3 regions of the Paenibacillus sp. GCM10027629 genome follow, and region 2 is predicted to be linked to each of the others. Evidence: riboswitches for the same ligand, from Rfam matches in the RefSeq annotation. Region 2 holds a riboswitch; each other region holds the start of a gene.
What was found. A riboswitch is a leader RNA that binds a small molecule or an ion and turns the genes downstream of it on or off. The one in region 2 is predicted to bind cyclic di-AMP.

Region 1 (6,610 bases), on a different contig from region 2:
ACAATACGTCGCTAAGACGCGCAAATTCAGCGATACTTAGCGTTTCGCCTCGGCGCTGAGGTTCAATACCCGCTTCCTGTAACGCGGCTTCCAGCGCCTCACGGCCGCCTTCATTGAAGAATCTCGCCTTTAAGTTATTCGCAATCGTCTTCCGTCGCTGCGCGAACGAGGCTTGTACTACTTGGAAGAAATGGGCTTCGTCTGCGACCTGAACTGGCGGTGTATCCCGCACCTTCAACTTAATCACAGCAGACTCCACGTTCGGCTGTGGAATGAACACCGTATGCGGTACCGTACATACCAGCTCTGGCTCGCAATAATATTGGACTGCTACACTTAGACTGCCGTAGTCTTTCCCACCTGGGCGAGCAGCCATCCGGTCCGCCACTTCCTTCTGGATCATCACCACAATATTTTGCAGCGGTAGACGTTCTTCGAGTAGCTTCATAAGAATGGGCGTCGTAACATAGTAAGGAAGATTCGCTACGACACTGACTTTGCTTACCTTAGAGAACCGCTCCTCGAAAATTTGCTTCAAATCCACTTTCAGCACGTCTCCATGAACGACGCCTACATTCGGATAAGGTGCAAGTACCTCTTCCAGAATCGGAATCAATCGTGTATCGATCTCTACTGCTGTCACTTCTGCTGCCGTCTGCGCAAGACGTTCTGTCAGCGCTCCGATCCCAGGTCCAATCTCAAGAGCCCCCATGGTCTCATCAAGTTCTGCAGCATCTACAATTTTGTTCAATATATTCATATCAATCAGAAAATTCTGACCTAGACTTTTCTTAAATGAAAATCCATGCTTTCCAATAATATCTTTCGTCCGCTTCGGCGTCGCAATATCGATGCGTGCCCCAGCTGAATTGATTTCTTTCATCATTTCTACAGCCCTTCATTTTCAATTTGCTCTAACGCGGCCAAGAACTCTTCTCGGCTTATCTGGAACATGCCGCACCGTTTATAGAACTGCTTTCCGTTGCACATGCCAATCCCAAGTATATCCCCCATCGCCCTTCTGCGACTCGCTGCATTCGGATGGGTAATTAGTCCTGCATCCATCAGATCACCCCAATCGATGAGCTGTTCATTCTTCTCATATTCCGTTCGTAGATGATCCAGCGCATACCGGATTGCTTCTGGCGATGCGTTCTCTACACCGATGTCCCCTTTGTAGGTGGCATCCGCTTCCTTCAAGAAAGCGTGCTTGCAGCCCGGGATACGATTCGATATAATCTTGCGAATACGTTCCCCGGCATGATCCGGATCTGTCAGAATGATTACGCCTCGACGCTCCTGAGCCAGCGCAATACGCTTTAATATCGCATTGTTAATGGCAGACCCCCCGGTCTCGATCGTATCGGCCTCTACAGCCCGCCGAATGGCCGTGGTATCGTCTTTCCCTTCGACCACGATGACTTCCTTAATCATGTACAATCCGCTTCCTTTCTTTTCTTCCGCAAAATACAAAAAGAAGAGGTTTCCCTCTTCTTATCATGGCATATTGTTATGGATAATACTATATGATTAATACACGATTGGCAAATGAAGCATGGCCTAGAATTACGACCCTCATTAGCTCGCCGACGGTTTGACCGGTCCAATCACATAGACGGTATGCCCCTTCTTACGGCCGAATTTATTCGCTGTCTTTAGGGATTGAATATACACGTCAATCTTATTGCCCTTAATAGCGCCACCTGTATCTTCCGCTCGTCTAAATCCGACTCCTTCGATGTATACCCACCAACCAATCGGAATGACGTCCTTATCTACAGCGATTGTGCGCCCTTCGGTTACGGTCGTGCCTGAAGCCGTCCGCGTTCCAATGCCATCTTCTTCCGAAGAATAGGCGGTTAACGTTACATTTTTCAGCACTTTTGCATATTTCACTTCTTTACCAAGGCTATGAATTTTCGCAACCCCTGGTCCACTAGCAGACAAAGTTCGGACTTTAGCCTCAGGTTTCTTTGTACCATAAGCAACGATCTTGTGTGTTGCCTTGGATTTATAGGCCTTATCAACCATTTTGATCGAAACCAACTTGCCATCTTCGAAGACCTTCTCAATCTTCTGAACAACAAGTCCAGACTTTCCGTCTTGGATTAGCTTCTGTTTGCCTTGCAGGAGCGTTGCATCGGGTTTTTTGACGAATTCAAAAGGAATCGATACTTCGCGATTTACCAACTTCGTACTGACGCGTGTAATCTTAATATCCAGTTTGTTCGAAATCGGTGTATTCAGCGCAGGTGTAATTTTATCGTCTTCAGATATTGGTATATTCGCAGCTGCGAGTACTTCTTTGACTGTTTTTTCGGTCGTAAACAAGTTTTTTGTCTGACCATCTGCTGTGACAAGAACGGGAACCGCACGCCAAATTTCAACGCTGTCACCATCCTTAAGCTCCGATTGGAGCGGCATCGACAGCTTGTCGTATGCGCCGACTTGTATAGCTTGTTCATCCAGTAGGTGCTGTAATACTGTGTTTGTCGTTTCGACCTGGATATGTTGTCCGTCTACGACCAGAGAAATATCCTTCTTGGCGTAAACATTCAGCACCACCATTAACATGAAAGTCATCGCGAGTGACAGTAGAGCCACGAGTGATATCAAACGCACGTTTTCATGCATCCATCGCAATGCGAAAGACATGCTGGATGATCGTGTACCATGGGATTCCTCAGTTTGGAAAACGCCCACGTCTTCAGACCTCCTTCATAGTCCCGCCGTCAGGTGTTAAGCATGATCATAAATTGACGAAGACTATATACTGTATTTTTGCACAACGGCCGCATCAACCTGCATGTGACAGCTGTACACCATCCTCTGTTAGGTACGTCCCCCCACCTCCTGTTCTGTAACAGTATGACGTCCTACTCAACTTTATTCAAAAGAAAAGAAGCCTAGCGTAAAGAGGGTCTCTTTCGTGGCTTCCTGTTGGAAACAATAGTTGATGGCCGCACGAGGGTACCTCTCCCTGCACGCTTACGAGGTTAGCTGTCGGATTCGGACGTGAGAGTCGCCCTAAGATTGCTATCCCGCTCATGGCGAGAAGCCCTCTATTCACCCCATTAAGAAATCAATTACGAACCCTCCTGAGAAGGTCCATATCGGTTCCCCCGCTCTCCAATTTGGAGACTCAGCGATACAAAATGGATGGAACAATATTCAAACTCTGATTTGAATCATACTCTGAATGCTCCATGCTTGTAAAGAAGGCATCAAACTCATTTTTAGATATTAATGGTTAAAATTTTGTAATATTCTTCGATTTTTGAGATGAAAACTACCTATTTCACCCGTTTATTAAGTTTTTCATGCGTTTTTCACCGTTTTTCATCCTAAGTGGAAACAGGCTTGGGCATTTTTCATCGTAATTTTAGCAACTTCTTCCAAATTCAGCCCTTTTATTTCCGCTGCTGCCTCCGCGACAAGACGTACATAACCTGTCTCATTTCGCTTCCCGCGATAGGGGTGCGGCGTCAAATATGGCGAGTCTGTTTCGATCAAAAATCGGTCATTCGGAACGTTCGCGAGCACCTCTTTGGGAACCCTTGCATTCTTGAATGTAATGGGGCCACCAAATGAAATATAGAACCCCAAATCTAGGCATTGCTTGGCAATTTCCCAGCTGCCGGAGAAACAGTGCATTACGCCTCCACATTCCTCAGCATGCTCTTCGCGCAAAATGCGAACGACATCCTCGTGCGCATCCCGATTATGAATAACGATCGGCATATCAAGACGCTTTGCTAACCGAATTTGTTCACGGAATACGCGATGCTGCACATCCTTTGGTGAGGTATCCCAGTAGTAGTCCAGTCCGATCTCACCAATCGCAACAACCTTCTCATGTGCACATAACTTTTCAATCCACTCGAGGTCACCAGGCTGCATCGTAATCGCATCTTGCGGGTGCCAGCCTACAGCAGCATAGATAAAATCATAGCTTTCCGCCAATTTCATGGTCGTCGGGATCGTCTCACGGTTAAACCCGATATTAATCATCTGCGTAACGCCTTGCTCCAGCGCTCTTGCAATGACTTCCTCCCGATCTTCGTCGAATTGTACTGCGTCTAAATGCGTATGTGTGTCGAATAACATCAGTTCATAATCTCCTTCTAATGTCTTAATTTGATATCTTTTGTCCTTGATTATGTCGTTGGCATATCGAATAATTTAGAAATTTCCCGATCAAGCAGGTGGGCAACGGCGCGTAGTTTATTTTCAGGAAAATACAAACGGAATTTGCCTTTGCGAATGCCGCTGATTGAACGCACAATTTCGGATACTTCGGAAATTTCCCGAAGCTGTTCATGATGATTCAAGAGCACAATCTGCTTGCCCATCGGATGTTCTCCTGAGCGATAAATCGAATAGGATAAGTCCGTTGGCGAGTCAATTTCCAGATCGTAGGCTGGATTTAACCCTGCATGTACGAATTGCTCATGTATCTTATCTTTCTGCTGATCATCCAAGTGATCTAACGTGACATATTTATATAATTTACGCTCCATGAACCGATCGCACAGATCCGCAAGGATCTCATCTTGCTCCTGCGTCCACTGCATAAATACTGTCTGAATTAAAGCCTCATCGAGGCGTATATATTGCTCCATTGAAATTTTTCCTTCAAATAAAGAAGGCAATGGCTCCAGCATGAATTGGAACGAATATTCGTTGTCATACAATTCTTGTGCCCGTTTGAAAATTTGTCGCAGGATAATTTCAGAGCTGCGTGTCACGGGATGGAAATAAACCTGCCAGTACATCTGGTATCTCGACATCAAATAATCCTCGATCGCATGCATACCGCTCTCTTTCACAACAATGCGGCCCCGATAAGGTCTTAACACCCGAAGAATGCGGTCCATGTCGAATGTCCCGTAATTCACACCGGTAAAATACGCATCTCGAAGTAAATAGTCCATACGGTCCGCATCAAGTGCACTGGATACAAGGTGAACAACAATAGGTTTATCGTACGTCTTCTGAATAACAGATGCAACCCGCTCAGGGAAGTCATCCGATATTCGCCGTAGAACCTCATGGATTTCCGAGTTCTCTCGAATGATTCGACAAGTCCAATCTTCATGATGCATCTGAAACGCCTCTTCAATCGAATGTGAGAACGGTCCATGGCCAAGATCATGAAGCAGCGCTGCACACAGTGCAAGCAGCCGCTCTTCCTGCGGCCAATCTGAATACCCGCTTCGTTCGAATTGCGAAATAATCCTGCGCGTAATCTCATACACGCCCAAGGAGTGCGAGAATCGGCTATGCTCCGCCCCGTGAAAGGTTAAATAAGACGTTCCTAACTGCCGTATGCGGCGTAATCGCTGAAATTCTTTGGCATTGATCAAGTCCCAAATGGTCTGATCCTGCACATGAATATATTTATGTACTGGGTCTTTAAATACCTTTTCTTCTTGTAATTGTAAACTGTACATATATCTTTCCCTCCCTATAGAACTAGAATAAAGTCGCACAACTATAGATTTTGTCGAATCGTGTCAGTTTTATTTTTCCAATTCATTTTCGTAGACTTTCAGACCCAAAAACCTGTCTTCCCTTTATTTATCTACAACTAGTAGCAGCCCATATATTGCTAGGTCTAGCATTGATTTTATAGGTTGACTATTTTGGGAATGCTTGGTACTATTATATTCATGAAAAACATAGAACTATGTCGACATTTGTCGATTCTTTAATTGGTGAGAGGAGCAATAACAAAATGATGAAAAGTACGGGCATTGTAAGAAAAGTTGATGAGTTGGGTCGCGTCGTTATTCCGATTGAACTACGCCGCACATTAGGCATTGGGGAAAAAGACGCGCTTGAGATTTATGTTGATGGTGAGCGTATTATGCTTAAAAAATACGAGCCTGCCTGTATTTTCTGTGGTAATGCCGAGAACGTTACATACTTTAAGGGAAAAATAATTTGTCACGAATGCTTATCAGATATCCCAACACCTGTGACAAAATAAAAAAATTAGTATATAATAGATTTACCAAACTTATTAATTCTAACCTTTTTATATCTCCTTGGTACCTTCCGCGGCCTAACCTGCCCAGAAGGTATATTTTTTTTCTCCATATATGGAAGTTCAAAATCGGCTTATGATCATGATGTGATTCGGGAGGTTTGTTTCGACGTCGAATCTTGCTTTCAACTTCGAAGTCCGATGCTCATTTAGGTTTTGCCTAAACTCCGCTTCTCCTTCTTCAGTTTCAATCAACCTTCTTGATGCTGATAAGCCGATTTTGAACCTTTATTGAAATAAAACTTAATGCTATAGCCCTTCACTTATAAGAGAGAGTTATAAATGTCCCTTCTCGATACATTGCGATCTGCGGCGGCTTGTTTCATGGCTTCTTTGCGATTGCCCCCGTTACGCTCCTCATAATGCGCAACATGCGCCTCAATTGACAGGGACTCCCACCAAACCGTCTGATCGGCAGATGCCGAGCCATCGGAAGGCTCTAGCACGAGACAGTATTCCCCTTGCGGCGGATGCTCCTCAAGCCATGCGAGGCATTCTTCAATGGTTCCACGCGCGAACTCTTCATATCTCTTCGTCAGCTCTCTGGCCATCACAATTCGG
Region 2 (6,610 bases):
TAGTCAAGAGAGGTATCAAATCACCATACAAGGTGAGAGTGATACCTCTTTCCTTTATTCAAAATGATTGTTTCTTTTGCTATACTGTATAGAACCTTAACAAATCCGAGGGGGATCAGAATGGAAGATTTACAACTCGTGACAACAAAGTTCAGAGAAATTAAAAATGAATTGTCTAATTATTTTACGCAGGTACTGCCTCAATATGAAGTCACGCCAATTATGATGTATACGATACAATTTTTACGTAAAAATCCGGATTCGATTGCTGTCGATATCGCTAACGAATTTGGTCTGACACGCGGAGCCGTAACACAATTGCTCGATAAGCTAGAGCAGGATGATCTCGTACAACGCAAACCTCATCCCGTAAGCCGCAGAAGCCTGCTCATCCAAGTGACTGACAAAGGTACACGTCTTAGTGACTCGATTTTGAATGAATATAACAATAAGATTGAGCGTTTACTTGTGAACTACACCGCAGAAGAGTTGAGATCACTTCGCCTGCTGTTGGACAAGTTACCCATCTAAGCAAAAGAAAACGACATTGACATTTTTGTTCATTTCATATACTGTTTAGATACTATACAATATAAAATTTGAACAAAGAGGTGTTTTTATGAATAAAATTATTTGTATTACGGGTGCTTCATCAGGTGTAGGCTTAGCAACAGCCCTTACTTTCGCAAGGAACGGATGGACCGTATATGCTGGAACTCGGAACTTGGAGCGTGATCAAGCCCAGTTCGCCACGGAAGGAAACCTTCATTTTCTGGAAATCGATGTGGTCAATCCTGATTCAATAGAACGTGCCATGCATGTTATAGCAGAAGAGCAGGGACGAATTGATCTGTTGTTCTGTAACGCGGGGTTTGGGTTTATTCGTACGCTCGGTCAAGCTTCGTTCGAGCAAATTCAAAGTGTCTTTGATACGAATGTATATGGCGTTATGCACACGATTCGCGCTGCGCTTCCATTGCTAATCAAAGCTGAATCAGGACATATCATCGCGACCTCAAGCGTTGGTGGCTTGGTGGGTCAACCGCTGAACGAGATATATTGTGCAAGCAAATTTGCCGTTGAAGGCTTATTGGAAAGTCTCGCGACGTACTATAAACCTCTGTTCAACATTGATGTTACGCTGATTGAACCTGGCGCGATTGAGACCCAATTTGTGAAAACCGCGCTGGACCAAGTTGCTGCGACGGGCGGTGTGCTCGATGATGAATATAAGCCGATTGTCGAGACGTATATCGATATGTTCACAAAACGCAATGCCGTATCACAGACGCCGGAGTCGATAGCCGATCTCATGCTGGAACTTACTCAAATGGAAACAAAACCGCTCCGAATTCGGACATCGGAAGCAGCAGAACGGTTTGTTAATCATAAAGTTCAAGAGGATCCGACAGGGCTTAAGGGGATTGCTCAAACGCGTAAAATTCAGCTTGGGTTGGAGTAGAACCCGTATATTGAGACTATCTCTCTGTCATGCGGATTATTCAGTTATTTTCGCTATTTAACAATCCCCAAACAATCAATCGTTATAATGGTATCTTCTCAGCTAATGTTACAAAAGTTAGGGAGGTATCATCGCAAGTGGAAAAAGAAAATAATTCAATGAAGCACAAACCAGGACTCAAATTACAGAGATTGGTCGAAGTGTTTCTGGTATCCATGAAGCTCGGGCTCACTTCATTCGGAGGACCAATTGCCCATCTAGGTTATTTTCATGATGAATACATTCGTCGTCGTAAATGGATGGATGAACGCAGCTATGCGGATCTGGTTGCGCTATGCCAGTTGTTACCTGGCCCAGCCAGCAGTCAGGTTGGTATGGGCATCGGGTTGATTCGAGCTGGCTTGCTCGGCGGGATCGTAGCTTGGATTGGTTTTACACTACCATCGGTCCTTGTGTTGATTCTGCTTGCCTTCTTCATGCAGGGATTTGATATAGGTGCCGCCGGATGGATTCATGGTCTAAAGCTCGTCGCCGTCGCCATTGTCGCGCAGGCCATCCTGAGTATGGGTCAGAAGCTAACGCCAGACCGCAGCCGCGCGACATTGGCAATTATCGCAATGACGATTACACTCTTATGGCCAACAGCATTGAGTCAGGTTCTTATCATTCTCGTGGCAGGCCTTATCGGGATGTTGTTCTATCGGAAATCAGAACTATCGTATGGCCCAAACCTTTCGATTCCGATTCGTCGTAGAACAGCTGTCGTATGCTTGACAGTGTTTGTAGGACTATTAGTGATATTGCCTATCCTTCGGCCAATCGTAAATGGAACCGGGTTGTCCTTATTCGATAGCTTCTATCGCTCAGGATCGCTTGTATTTGGAGGCGGACATGTCGTGCTTCCTATGCTTGAACGTGAAGTCGTCCCGACAGGCTGGGTGACCAAAGCTGATTTCCTAGCCGGATATGGGGCTGCACAAGCTGTGCCAGGTCCATTGTTTACCTTCGCTAGTTATTTGGGCGCGATGACGAGTGGGGTGAAGGGAGCGATCATAGCGACGGTGGCCATTTTTCTCCCTGCATTCCTATTAATCGTTGGGGCATTACCATTCTGGAGTTCCATTCGGAGAAGCCCCAAGCTTCAAGGCGCATTCACTGGCATTAACGCAGCCGTTGTCGGTATTTTACTGGCAGCGTTATATAATCCGCTCTGGATAACGGCAATTCTTACGCCTGTTGATTTTGCATTTACTTCCATCTTGTTCTTGATGCTCGTCTTCTGGAAGCTACCTCCTTGGAGCGTCGTGATGACTGGAGCGATCGGTGGTACAGTAATTTCACTTCTGCTCATGTGACATGCTGATCGTACCGGGGGCTTGGCTCCCGGTGTTAGCAACAATCCTTGACTAATCTTTGCATCAAGGTTATTGTAGATAAATAAAGTCTATAATTGATTGGGGTGAGAAGATGAAGTTCTCCAAAGCGACAAACTATGCCCTTCATACAATGCTGATTTTGGTTGCATTCGCACCGGATAAACCCGTCGGCGTACAACAGCTTGCTGAAAGGCAGGGCGTATCTTCTACCTATCTGTCGAAAATCTTGACGAAGCTGGTAAAGGCCGGATTAATTGAATCGGCTTCAGGGGCTAGCGGAGGCTATCGACTGAAAGCAAAGAAAGAAGATATCTCGTTCTTGGACGTTATTCATGCTATTGAAGGTACGGCATCCTTGTTCCATTGCGGCCTTCATGATGATACGGAATGTGCGATTCAAAGCGTGATGATTTCTGCCGAAGAAGCGATGGAGCAGCAGCTTCGCAGCAAAAAAATCTTCGAGCTTGCTCAAGAAATAACGTTGTCTAAGTAAGGCATCGTTATTTTTTGGCATCAATTATAGATATAATATATCTTTGATATCTTTTAAAATTCGGAGGGATGATTCTTATGATGTGCGATTGTGCTATTGTGGGCGGAGGCCCAGCGGGGTTAAATGCCGCGTTGGTGCTGGGAAGAGCTAGGCGGAGTGTAGCAGTAATAGATAATAATCAGCCAAGGAATCGCGTTACGCATGCGTCTCATGGGTTTATTACGAGAGATAACGTCACACCTGCCGAGTTCAGGCGTATTGCCTACGAAGAGATACTACGTTATCCATCCGTACGGCATTGGCAAGTTGACGTAACCCATATACGCAAAACAGAGCAGGGGTTCGAAATCAAGACCCAATCGGATGAAATCATCCAAGCAAGAAAGGTTATATTGGCTACAGGGTTGAGGGAAGTCTTTCCTGACATTGAAGGTCTGCACGACTTTTATGGATCAAGCTTATTTAATTGCCCTTATTGTGACGGATGGGAGCTCCGAGATCAGCCACTTGTCATTGTGTCAGAAGAAGCTGGAATATTTCATACGGCTAAAATTATGTATAACTGGAGTCAGGATTTGGTTGTCTGTACGAACGGACTTGAAATCTTAACGGAAGAACAACAAGATATCCTCTTATCCAAAGGACTTCGTATCATGAATAAACCAATCAAAGCTTTCACAGGTAAAAATCGTATGTTGGAGGAAGTGCATTTTACTGATGGCACTTGGATCAAGCGGAGCGGCGGGTTTATTACCCCTACCTTCGTATCTAAAGCAGCGTTTGGCGAACAGCTTGGCTATGAGACGACAGCATACGGGGGTATTGTGACCGATCCAGCAGGAAGGAGCTCTGTTGCAGGTCTATACGCAGCAGGAGACGCGGCTTATGTAAGACCTTCTCAAGTTATCTATGCTGCAGCTGCAGGGAGCAAAGTTGCAATGACTGTCAACGCTGACCTAACAGATGAGGATTTTTTATAAAAAATAAAGAATCACGGCGTGTGAAATAGATAATGAAAGAGCAAGATACAAGTAAACGTTTTCTTGGTATTAAAATCACCCATTTTTTTATTTGCAGCCATCTTTTTCGCGTTTTACAAGGTTATCAATATGGCGTAATATTCAATGTTGGAAATGAACATTACAAGATAAATCATTACAATAAATTCTCATATTCGCTGAGTTTTCCGTTAGGGAAAACGGGGGAACCAACGTGATGGATAAAAACATATCATCACATGGGGTGAATCTGCAGTTATGCAGTAGGGTGACTCTCACCATCCGAATCCGACAGCTAACCTCGTAAGCGTTGATCGAGAGAGAGGATATGAATACTGTGATCGCGTCAATATGACCACAGAGGTTCACGCCTCTGTGGTTTTTTATTGTCAAAATTCGTGAATGACGGCTTGGAGGTTGGTCTTTGAGATGGATAAAACATCGCGATACAAGGGATTATAGCTACATATTCAGACAACAAGTTGTATTAACCAAAAGGGGAGCAATACTTACGATGTTATCCATTTTAAAACGAGTATTAATTGGAAGACCACTCAAATCAACGGAATTGGGCGAACAAAAAATCAATAAAACGAAAGCATTAGCTATTCTGTCTTCAGATGCTTTATCCTCTGTCGCATACGGTCCAGAGCAGATTTTAATTGTTCTGATCACCATTAGCTCAGCTGCATTTTGGTATTCGATCCCCATTGGAATAGGTGTCTTAATTCTATTAACCGCTCTAATTTTATCCTATCGTCAAATTATTTTTGCATATCCGCACGGTGGCGGGGCTTATGTCGTATCCAAGGAAAACCTTGGCATGTACCCTGGGTTGGTCGCGGGCGGATCTCTATTAGTTGACTATATTCTTACGGTTGCCGTAAGTGTATCTGCGGGTACAGATGCCATTACGTCCGCATTTCCGAGTCTACATGAACATAACGTAGGGATTGCTATCCTATTTGTTGTGTTTATTACGATCTTAAATTTAAGGGGCGTAACGGAGTCGGCTTCCATCTTGGCTTATCCAGTATATTTGTTCGTACTTGCTTTGTTCATTTTATCGGGCGTGGGCATTTATAACATCCTGACAGGTCAAGTATCCCCTGATCTGCAAGCCCCAATCGGAACACCGGTCGCAGGAATCAGTTTGTTCCTATTATTAAAAGCATTTGCATCAGGAAGTTCAGCCTTAACAGGCGTAGAGGCGATTTCGAACGCGATACCGAACTTCAAGGATCCTGCACCGAATAACGCAGCTAAGACGTTAATTGCAATGGGATCATTACTCGCGCTCTTATTTTCAGGGATCATCTTCTTAGCGTACTATTATGGAATTTCTCCTAAAGAAGAGGTTACGGTAGTATCACAGATCGCTGAGCAGACCTTCGGAAGGAACTTTATGTATTTCTTCATCCAAGGAACGACGGCATTAATCTTGATCCTTGCGGCGAATACAGGGTACTCTGCCTTCCCATTACTAGCGGTTAATCTGGCCAAAGATAAATTCATCCCAAGAATGTTCACCATGCGTGGAGACCGACTGGGATATTCGAACGGAATTATTTTCTTAGCCGTCATGTCCATCATCTTAATTGTTGCATTCGAAGGGAAGACGGAACATCTCATTCCCCTGTATGCGGTCGGAGTATTTATTCCATTTACACTGTCTCAGACCGGGATGATGCTGAAGTGGCTCCGTGAGAAGCCGAAAGGCTGGGTTACCAAGTTTATTATTAACACGACCGGCGCTACGATTAGCTTGATCGTCACACTCGTGTTCTTCATCACCAAATTTACACAGGTGTGGTCCGTATTAATCTTCTTGCCGATAATTATTGCTATATTTCATCAAATTCGGAAGCACTACGATGCGGTGGGCGAGCAGCTTCGCATTACAGATTGTGAGCCTGCCCCACCAATTGAGGGAAATGTCATTATTCTTCCAGTCGCAGGGATTACACATGCGGTTGAGAACTCGCTGAATTACGCGAAGTCATTGTCAGCTCACCAGATCATTGCGGTACACGTTCCTTTCGAACGAGAAGATGAATTGATTTTCGAGGAAAAATGGAATAAATGGCAGCCAGACGTGAGACTTGTGACCTTGCATTCACCGTATCGAAGTATCATTAACCCATTAACGAAGTTTATTGATACCGTTCAGCGGAAAGCCAGCGAATCCAACTATCAGGTGACGGTCATTATCCCACAGTTTATTCCGAAGAAAGGCTGGCATAATATCTTGCATAACCAGTCGAGCTTGATGATTCGAGCA
Region 3 (6,610 bases), on a different contig from region 2:
CATCCAAGATACGCCAAGGCGCAGCAGAGAACTGCATCATCGGGAACAGTGCCGAGCACTGTGCATAACGCACGATCAATTCTGCATCCAATCGATCCGATTGCGTCGTGAAGCTCATATATTCACCGCCGCCAATCATATCCGGACAGATGAAGGCATAACCAAGCATACCCTGCGCAATGCCATCCGGAATGAGCGATGCTAGACCACTATAGCCCCATTCATGCCCTTTATCCTTCAAGCGTTGTACCAAGGGCTGCCCAGCGAGCTTCCAACAGGCACGATACTCATTCAGCGGGTAGCGTAGACCTACCTTCGCCCAAGCTTCACAATGCCCATTGCGGCTTGACTGTACTGCACTCTGATCCGATACATCATAGAATGGCAAATCCCCTGCATCCAGCTTAAATCCGTCAATCCCAAAGGTCGTCTGAAGATGATCCAGCTTCGCATGAAGCCATGCTACAGCATCCTCATTCGTACAATCGAGCACAGCGCTCACACCGTTCCACCACCGCCTAAATGCAGTATTACCCGTTTTATCTTTCAAGAGATAGCCTTTGGGCTCGACTTCACGGAAGGTCATCGAATCTGCGCTCACGAATGGGCATACCCATAACATCACTTTGAAGCCCATTTCATGCAGCTCATCCACCATGGCGCGCGGATTCGGGAATCGACCACTGTGGAATGTCCAGGCACCATAAGGCTCGTGCCAATTATCATCAATCATGATTACGCCTGGCGCCATTCCATTCGCGAGCACATCTCTAGCATATTGAAGAACGCCTTCTTGTGTCGGCTCATACAAGAGCTCAATCCATAGATTATATTGCGGTGCCGTAAACAAGAGCGGCTCTGGTGCCTCTCCAGACGATGGAAAATAGGTTGCCGATGCATGGCGATAAGCTCCTCGCACATCCTGTAGCCCTTCGTGAAGCTTCAAATCTCCCAAGTCACTATTTACTTCTAATTTGCCGCCATGGAATCGAAACCGAAATGGCTCCTCCGACCAGATATATCGCCCTTTGCTCGATAAGAGCAAAGGACAAGCCTGATTACCATGCAAATCTGTTGATAAATCCACTTGGATATCTATCATCCCATAAGGCATCTGCTGCCCATCCGATACACGGCCTCCCCACCAATATTCCCCGTGCTCAACATCAATCGTTAACTGGTTTGTCGCCATCGCTGCCCCTACTTTCTATGCATTTTCCTAAATTGACTCCATCTTATCAGCGATAGATTGCAGCGACAATCTGAACATATTGCCCTATACTATAACGAGATTGATCTTTGAATTGAAGGAGGTTCTCGGATTGAATCCGTTCAACATCGGCTTTCAAGCAGCGGAAGACGCACCTTTTATGACACTGGATTCCTTAGGTTGTCAGGAGGTCGATTCAGCCAGCTATTCCTTTCAAGGCAACGAACGTCCGGACCGCGGTCATATCATTTTTCAATATACGCTGTCAGGCGAGGGACGTGTAGAGATCGACGGAACGACATACTGGCTGCCCGAAGGCACTGCCTTTCTCGTTCAAGTGCCCAGTCCGCATCGTTACTATTACGATTCCGCATCTGAGCAGCCGTGGAAGTTCATTTGGCTCAATGCCCGGGGCGAAGATGCACAGCGAATTTGGGATCGCATTATTGCTAAAGAAGGCCCGGTTGTGACACTCGATGAGCATGCTGAACCCATTCGCGCTTACTGGAAACTCTATCATCGTATCGTAACGGAGCAAATCCGCGATCCTTATATACTGTCTGTACTTGTCTATGAATGGATGTTGACCTTGCTTCGGTCCCGATCCCATGCGACCACAAACGCGCAGGATAGTCCGGTGATCCTCCTTGCCAAACAGTTCATGGACACCCATTACGCTCAGCCTATTGCACTCGAAGAAATCGCCGCGAGCAGTCAGGTAAGTCGACATCATCTATGCCGCATTTTCCAGAAAATCGAGCACTGCTCCCCCTTCGAATACTTACGCCGCCGACGTCTGGATGCCGCAGTTACTCTACTTCGCCAATCAGACCTTCCGATCCATGAGGTTGGGGTACAATGCGGGTTCGAGAGTCCCAGCTATTTCGGCAAAGTCTTTCGGCAGCACTATAACATGTCGCCAACCGAGTATCGGACTAAGTCTGTCTTTTCTGGATAATCGGTACTCTTCCTTTCCCATTCGACGGGAGATTCTATTCAAAAAAAGGCTGCCCTCAGATCACTTAGCGTGATGCAGAGGACAGCCCTTTTGCTATAAAAACTTATTTGCTTGTGACATAGAATTCGTAGTAATCCGGATTCCATTTCAATTGACCACCAAGCGCTTCGACGATGAATCGCAGTGGCACGTTCGATGCATCATAATCATCAACCAATACCGGTTGAGACATCGTCTTCGCTTCACCGTTCACATAAGCCGTTGTCGATCCGATCTTAAGCTCTACGGTAATATCGTTCAGTGCATCATAGACAACGATTTGTTTCGTAGCTGCATCCCACTTCACTTCTGCCTCAAACCCATCTGCAATGACGCTGAGTGGCACCATACCAACGCCGTCGAGTGTCCACCAGCCTGGATAGTAGTCATCACTTCCATAGCTATCTTCTTCGAATACGGAGAAGTCGGTTTTGCCAAGACCTAGGTCATTCTTCAGAATTCCGAAAGCAGCCGAGCTCTTATCGAAATTCGCCAAGAAGCCTTTGCCCGAAAGCGCATATCCATCCAGCTTCTCTACACCATTCGTTGTGTCGATAGCATCCAGCTTCACGGCTTTATTGATATTCCACGACTCAGCCGCAGCACGTACAATAACCTTCTGAACCGGAATGTCTTCGATATCTGGAAGAGCAACCGTAAGCTCTAAGTTCTGTTTACGGACTTGATTTTCGCTATCCACGTAGAGGTCCAGCTTCAAGCCGGATTCTTTGCTAAGCACTTGCTTCACTTCATCTTGCTTCATAAGCTCTTCTGCGTGCGCATCGAAATCCTTCAGTATTTCATCAATTCCGTTCTTCACGAACTTGTAGAGTACCAATGAACCAACTTCCTTGTCCTTCGCTATGGAAGAAAAGAAGTTATCTTCTGCGCCTTGATCAGCGTAAATTCCCATTTGACTTTCAACAATTGGATAGAACGCATCGTATAATGCGGTTGTAATCTCGCGTAATCCCGCATCATCTTTGACCATATTCGTTAATAATGTCTTCACGAGACCGATGACTTCGTCACCATTAATCTCGATATGGAGCTTCTGCAGATTCAGGCTCTCCCCGTATACTGTATATGTTACGGAAGATACCGATACGGTGTTCGGTACAGGCGCTTGCTTCACGAGGTATGCACCTAGCTTCTGAACAGCTCCGCGGAACACATCTTGCGATTTCTCGATTTCAGCAACCAGCTCGCCTTCCAACTCTTCATTGGCTAGAGAGACAACGACCGGTTTCTTAATCCCTTCAATCCACACGGTTACATTCGTGTCTTCCATGCCAAGTTTGAATGGTACAGCCTTCCCGCCATATGTAATCTTCCCTGCTAATGACATATGTGATGGATCTTGTGCTACCGCATGGTCAATGTCCAATTTAAAGCCATTTACAAGATCAATAATCTTCTTGTCCTCAGCTGTTAATGCGCCGTCTTTACGAGGGATTAACTCCACAGACAAGTTTTGGCTGGATTCACTAGACTTCACGTTGAGACTGTTCTCAACAACTTTGACAATATTCACTCCGCCGATCGATTGACAGCCTGCAAGCACGACCATCATCGCGACTAGCGTGACGCCTAACCACTTTTTCCACGTCTTCGCTCTCATTTCTTTTTCCCCTTCCACTATGTAACAATTATACTAATCTCCTTATTATCCCAAAGCTTTCCAAAACTGTACAGTGAAAAAAAACCTATATTTCTTACAATATTCGATCAAACATGGCATTTTTATGACAAAATTGATAGAAACGGATCGTAAAACAATCTAGCCTTCGAGAACCTATGAATATAGCGCTTACTTCAATCTACAGCTTCTCAAACTTCAAAATACGGTGATTCCCACCATTTTACAAAAATCTCACACAGGCGTATGATACAGCCAATTGATTAATCGCTGAATTCTCATGATGAGAGAAGCGGGGGAACCAACTATGAAGCTAATCTAGCTTCTTGGGGTGAATCGGCTGTAAGCCGTAGGGTCATCTCTCAGACCCGAATCCGACAGCTAACCTCGTAAGCGATCCATTGAGAGAGGTCTCGCATCGTATTGCGCGTTCTCTTCGTGCTGCTCATTGCCCAATCGAGCGGTACGCAAGAAGCCCACGAACAGAGGAATCCTCTATTTCGTGGGCTTCTTTTTGTCGATCATATATATCGTTAAGGAGATGCTTCGTATGAACATGAACGCAACACACACAGTTTCGATGAAAAATCAACTATCAAGCCAACTGAGACAAATCGAAATCTTCCAATTGGAGGAGCCTGACCATGCCACCACACTGATACTCAAGTTATCCAATGGTGTGCGCGTCGGCTGGGGGGAGTATCGAATCGTTACCTCTCCACCGACCGATTTGGTGAAATGGGCCTCTACGTACCATCATTTAGCAGGTATGAGTGCCATCCAAGCGATTGACTATCTCGTCCGTTATGGTGGTTCATGGCATCCCGCTAAAATCCAGCTCATCGAATCGGCACTCTTGGATTTATGCAGTACGAACGATCCTACATTTACATATAACATCAATGATCTAACAACCTTAGCTGTAGCTTATTACATCTTCATTCTCGAATGAACGCCTGCTAGCTTCATCCGCACGATCGTGAAGATCGAAGCTGGCCCTTTGCCCACATAATAAGAAGCATCCTGATCCGGGGCGAGAATAACGCCGAGCTGATGGTGTTCCCCTGCGAATATCGCCCGCTGCAAGAACTTAATCTCTCCAGTGAGGTTAATCACTTCCAGCTTACAAAATGCGGGGTTGGTGCGAAGCGCTTGGTGCAGCTCTTCCTTCGTACGCACTGCAACCCCGTTCACTTTATGTACAATCTCGCCCGGTTCAATCCCAAGCTCCTGTGCAGGCGTCCCTGGGATAACCGCCAAGACGTGCAATCCTCGATCATCATGAACATATAATGGGCTGCGCTCGGCCTCTTCCTTCGTGCTGTACCAATAGATCCATTCATGCATAGCGATCGCGAACAAGGCTGCGACGAGCATGAGCGGACTCCATAGCCCCGCAGCGAATGCGAGCCCTAGCAAAACAATACTATATACCATTAACCAGAACGAGCTCTGTTTGACCTTCACCTGCGGCAATCGGGATTGTGTCCATTCGCTGAAACCGATCACGACAGGAAACGCCATGAGCATCCAACCATTCGTCCACGCTTCCCCACCGAAGAATGGCGTCCAAGGAAGTACCGAACCAACCGTCTGTGCCGGAATCATCAGAAACAAGGGGACAGGCCAATAACTTTGCATTTGATAGCCCCCTACGAGCTTCCCTCGTTTCCCTTCCACAAATAACGGACTCGCGAACTTTGCCCCTTGCAAGCGAATCAGAATCGCTTCTGCCAAATGCAGCAATGCAACCAAAGCCACTAATGCCGGTATGTCGAGTGATCGCAGCGTCGTAAGCACCGATCCAGTGAACCCCGTCAGCTCCCAATCCGGGAACCGATCGGCAATAAACTGTAGCACACCAAGTACCCCCACGGCATATGCAAGACATAAGAACCGGACACGGAATAGCATTAAAATCAGTGCAACGAACCATACGAGCAGGATTGCCTCCGTCGTCAGCGTCATTCCTGTGAAAGCCGAGACGAGTGAGATCCCAATCCCCGCAAGTAATCCACCAAGTAAGGTACGTATCAGTTGATCCCCTAGTGCGTGCATTTTGACAGAGAACAGCTTACGTTCCAACATCACCTGACGACGATATTGGAAGACAATCAGAATAATCGCTATATATAGAAACGGCTGTAAAAACATTTGCACGATCGCTTCAACAATATTCCATAAAATCTCCATCACAATTCCCATTCCTCAACCCCCAATTCATTCGTAAGTAAGGCACAAAAAAGAGAAGGCTAAATCCTAAGCCTTCTCTCCATATTCGACGCGGACTAACGAATTTCCTTCCGGAGCACTTCGACCGCTTTGTTCAATTGTGTATCGTACTTCGGATCTTGAAGACGTATCTTGATGCCAGCCTCGAGCTTCTGGGCTGTCGCATCATCCACATAACCTGTCTCCGGCAAGCCCGATTGCATCTGGAACGCTCGCACCGCCTGCTCAGTCTTATGATCGAAATAACCGTCCTTACGGCCCGGATGATAAGCAAGACCCTCCAGCATCACTTGCAGGTTCTTCACATCTTCATTATTCATATCGTATTTCAGTTCTTCCTTCTGCGACAGCCGAGCGACGAAATAATAATCCGGCTCCTTCACTTCCAAATCCGGCTTAATGCCGCTCTTATGCACCCAAGTCCCTTTGGGAGTGAGCCACTTCGCGAACGTCATCTTGAGCAAGCTGCCGTCATCGAACTCTTCCTTGTATGTGACCTGCATGGTTCCTTTGCCAAAAGACGATACGCCCA

Region 1: linked by a shared signal. The riboswitch ahead of ACFQZR_RS27790 (resuscitation-promoting factor) and the one ahead of ACFQZR_RS15100 (APC family permease) in region 2 are both predicted to bind cyclic di-AMP.
Region 3: linked by a shared signal. The riboswitch ahead of ACFQZR_RS00615 (hypothetical protein) and the one ahead of ACFQZR_RS15100 (APC family permease) in region 2 are both predicted to bind cyclic di-AMP.

The regions. Positions count from the first base shown of each region.
Region 1 is NZ_JBHTGZ010000021.1:8,280-14,889, reverse strand. Features, by position in the region: gene rsmA (16S rRNA (adenine(1518)-N(6)/adenine(1519)-N(6))-dimethyltransferase RsmA) at 1-883, opposite strand, end outside; gene rnmV (ribonuclease M5) at 889-1,434, opposite strand; gene ACFQZR_RS27790 (resuscitation-promoting factor) at 1,579-2,703, opposite strand; cyclic di-AMP (ydaO/yuaA leader) riboswitch at 2,972-3,158, opposite strand; gene ACFQZR_RS27785 (TatD family hydrolase) at 3,340-4,107, opposite strand; gene ACFQZR_RS27780 (HD domain-containing protein) at 4,158-5,453, opposite strand; gene ACFQZR_RS27775 (AbrB/MazE/SpoVT family DNA-binding domain-containing protein) at 5,738-5,992, shown strand; gene rsmI (16S rRNA (cytidine(1402)-2'-O)-methyltransferase) at 6,313-6,610, opposite strand, start outside.
Region 2 is NZ_JBHTGZ010000009.1:1,235,253-1,241,862, reverse strand. Features, by position in the region: gene ACFQZR_RS15125 (MarR family winged helix-turn-helix transcriptional regulator) at 121-531, shown strand; gene ACFQZR_RS15120 (SDR family oxidoreductase) at 620-1,462, shown strand; gene ACFQZR_RS15115 (chromate transporter) at 1,621-2,817, shown strand; gene ACFQZR_RS15110 (RrF2 family transcriptional regulator) at 2,930-3,331, shown strand; gene ACFQZR_RS15105 (NAD(P)/FAD-dependent oxidoreductase) at 3,409-4,311, shown strand; cyclic di-AMP (ydaO/yuaA leader) riboswitch at 4,497-4,655, shown strand; gene ACFQZR_RS15100 (APC family permease) at 4,844-6,610, shown strand, end outside.
Region 3 is NZ_JBHTGZ010000002.1:61,107-67,716, forward strand. Features, by position in the region: gene ACFQZR_RS00600 (glycoside hydrolase family 31 protein) at 1-1,192, opposite strand, end outside; gene ACFQZR_RS00605 (helix-turn-helix transcriptional regulator) at 1,323-2,168, shown strand; gene ACFQZR_RS00610 (copper amine oxidase N-terminal domain-containing protein) at 2,272-3,828, opposite strand; cyclic di-AMP (ydaO/yuaA leader) riboswitch at 4,105-4,257, shown strand; gene ACFQZR_RS00615 (hypothetical protein) at 4,397-4,798, shown strand; gene ACFQZR_RS00620 (PDZ domain-containing protein) at 4,777-6,051, opposite strand; gene ACFQZR_RS00625 (S41 family peptidase) at 6,135-6,610, opposite strand, start outside.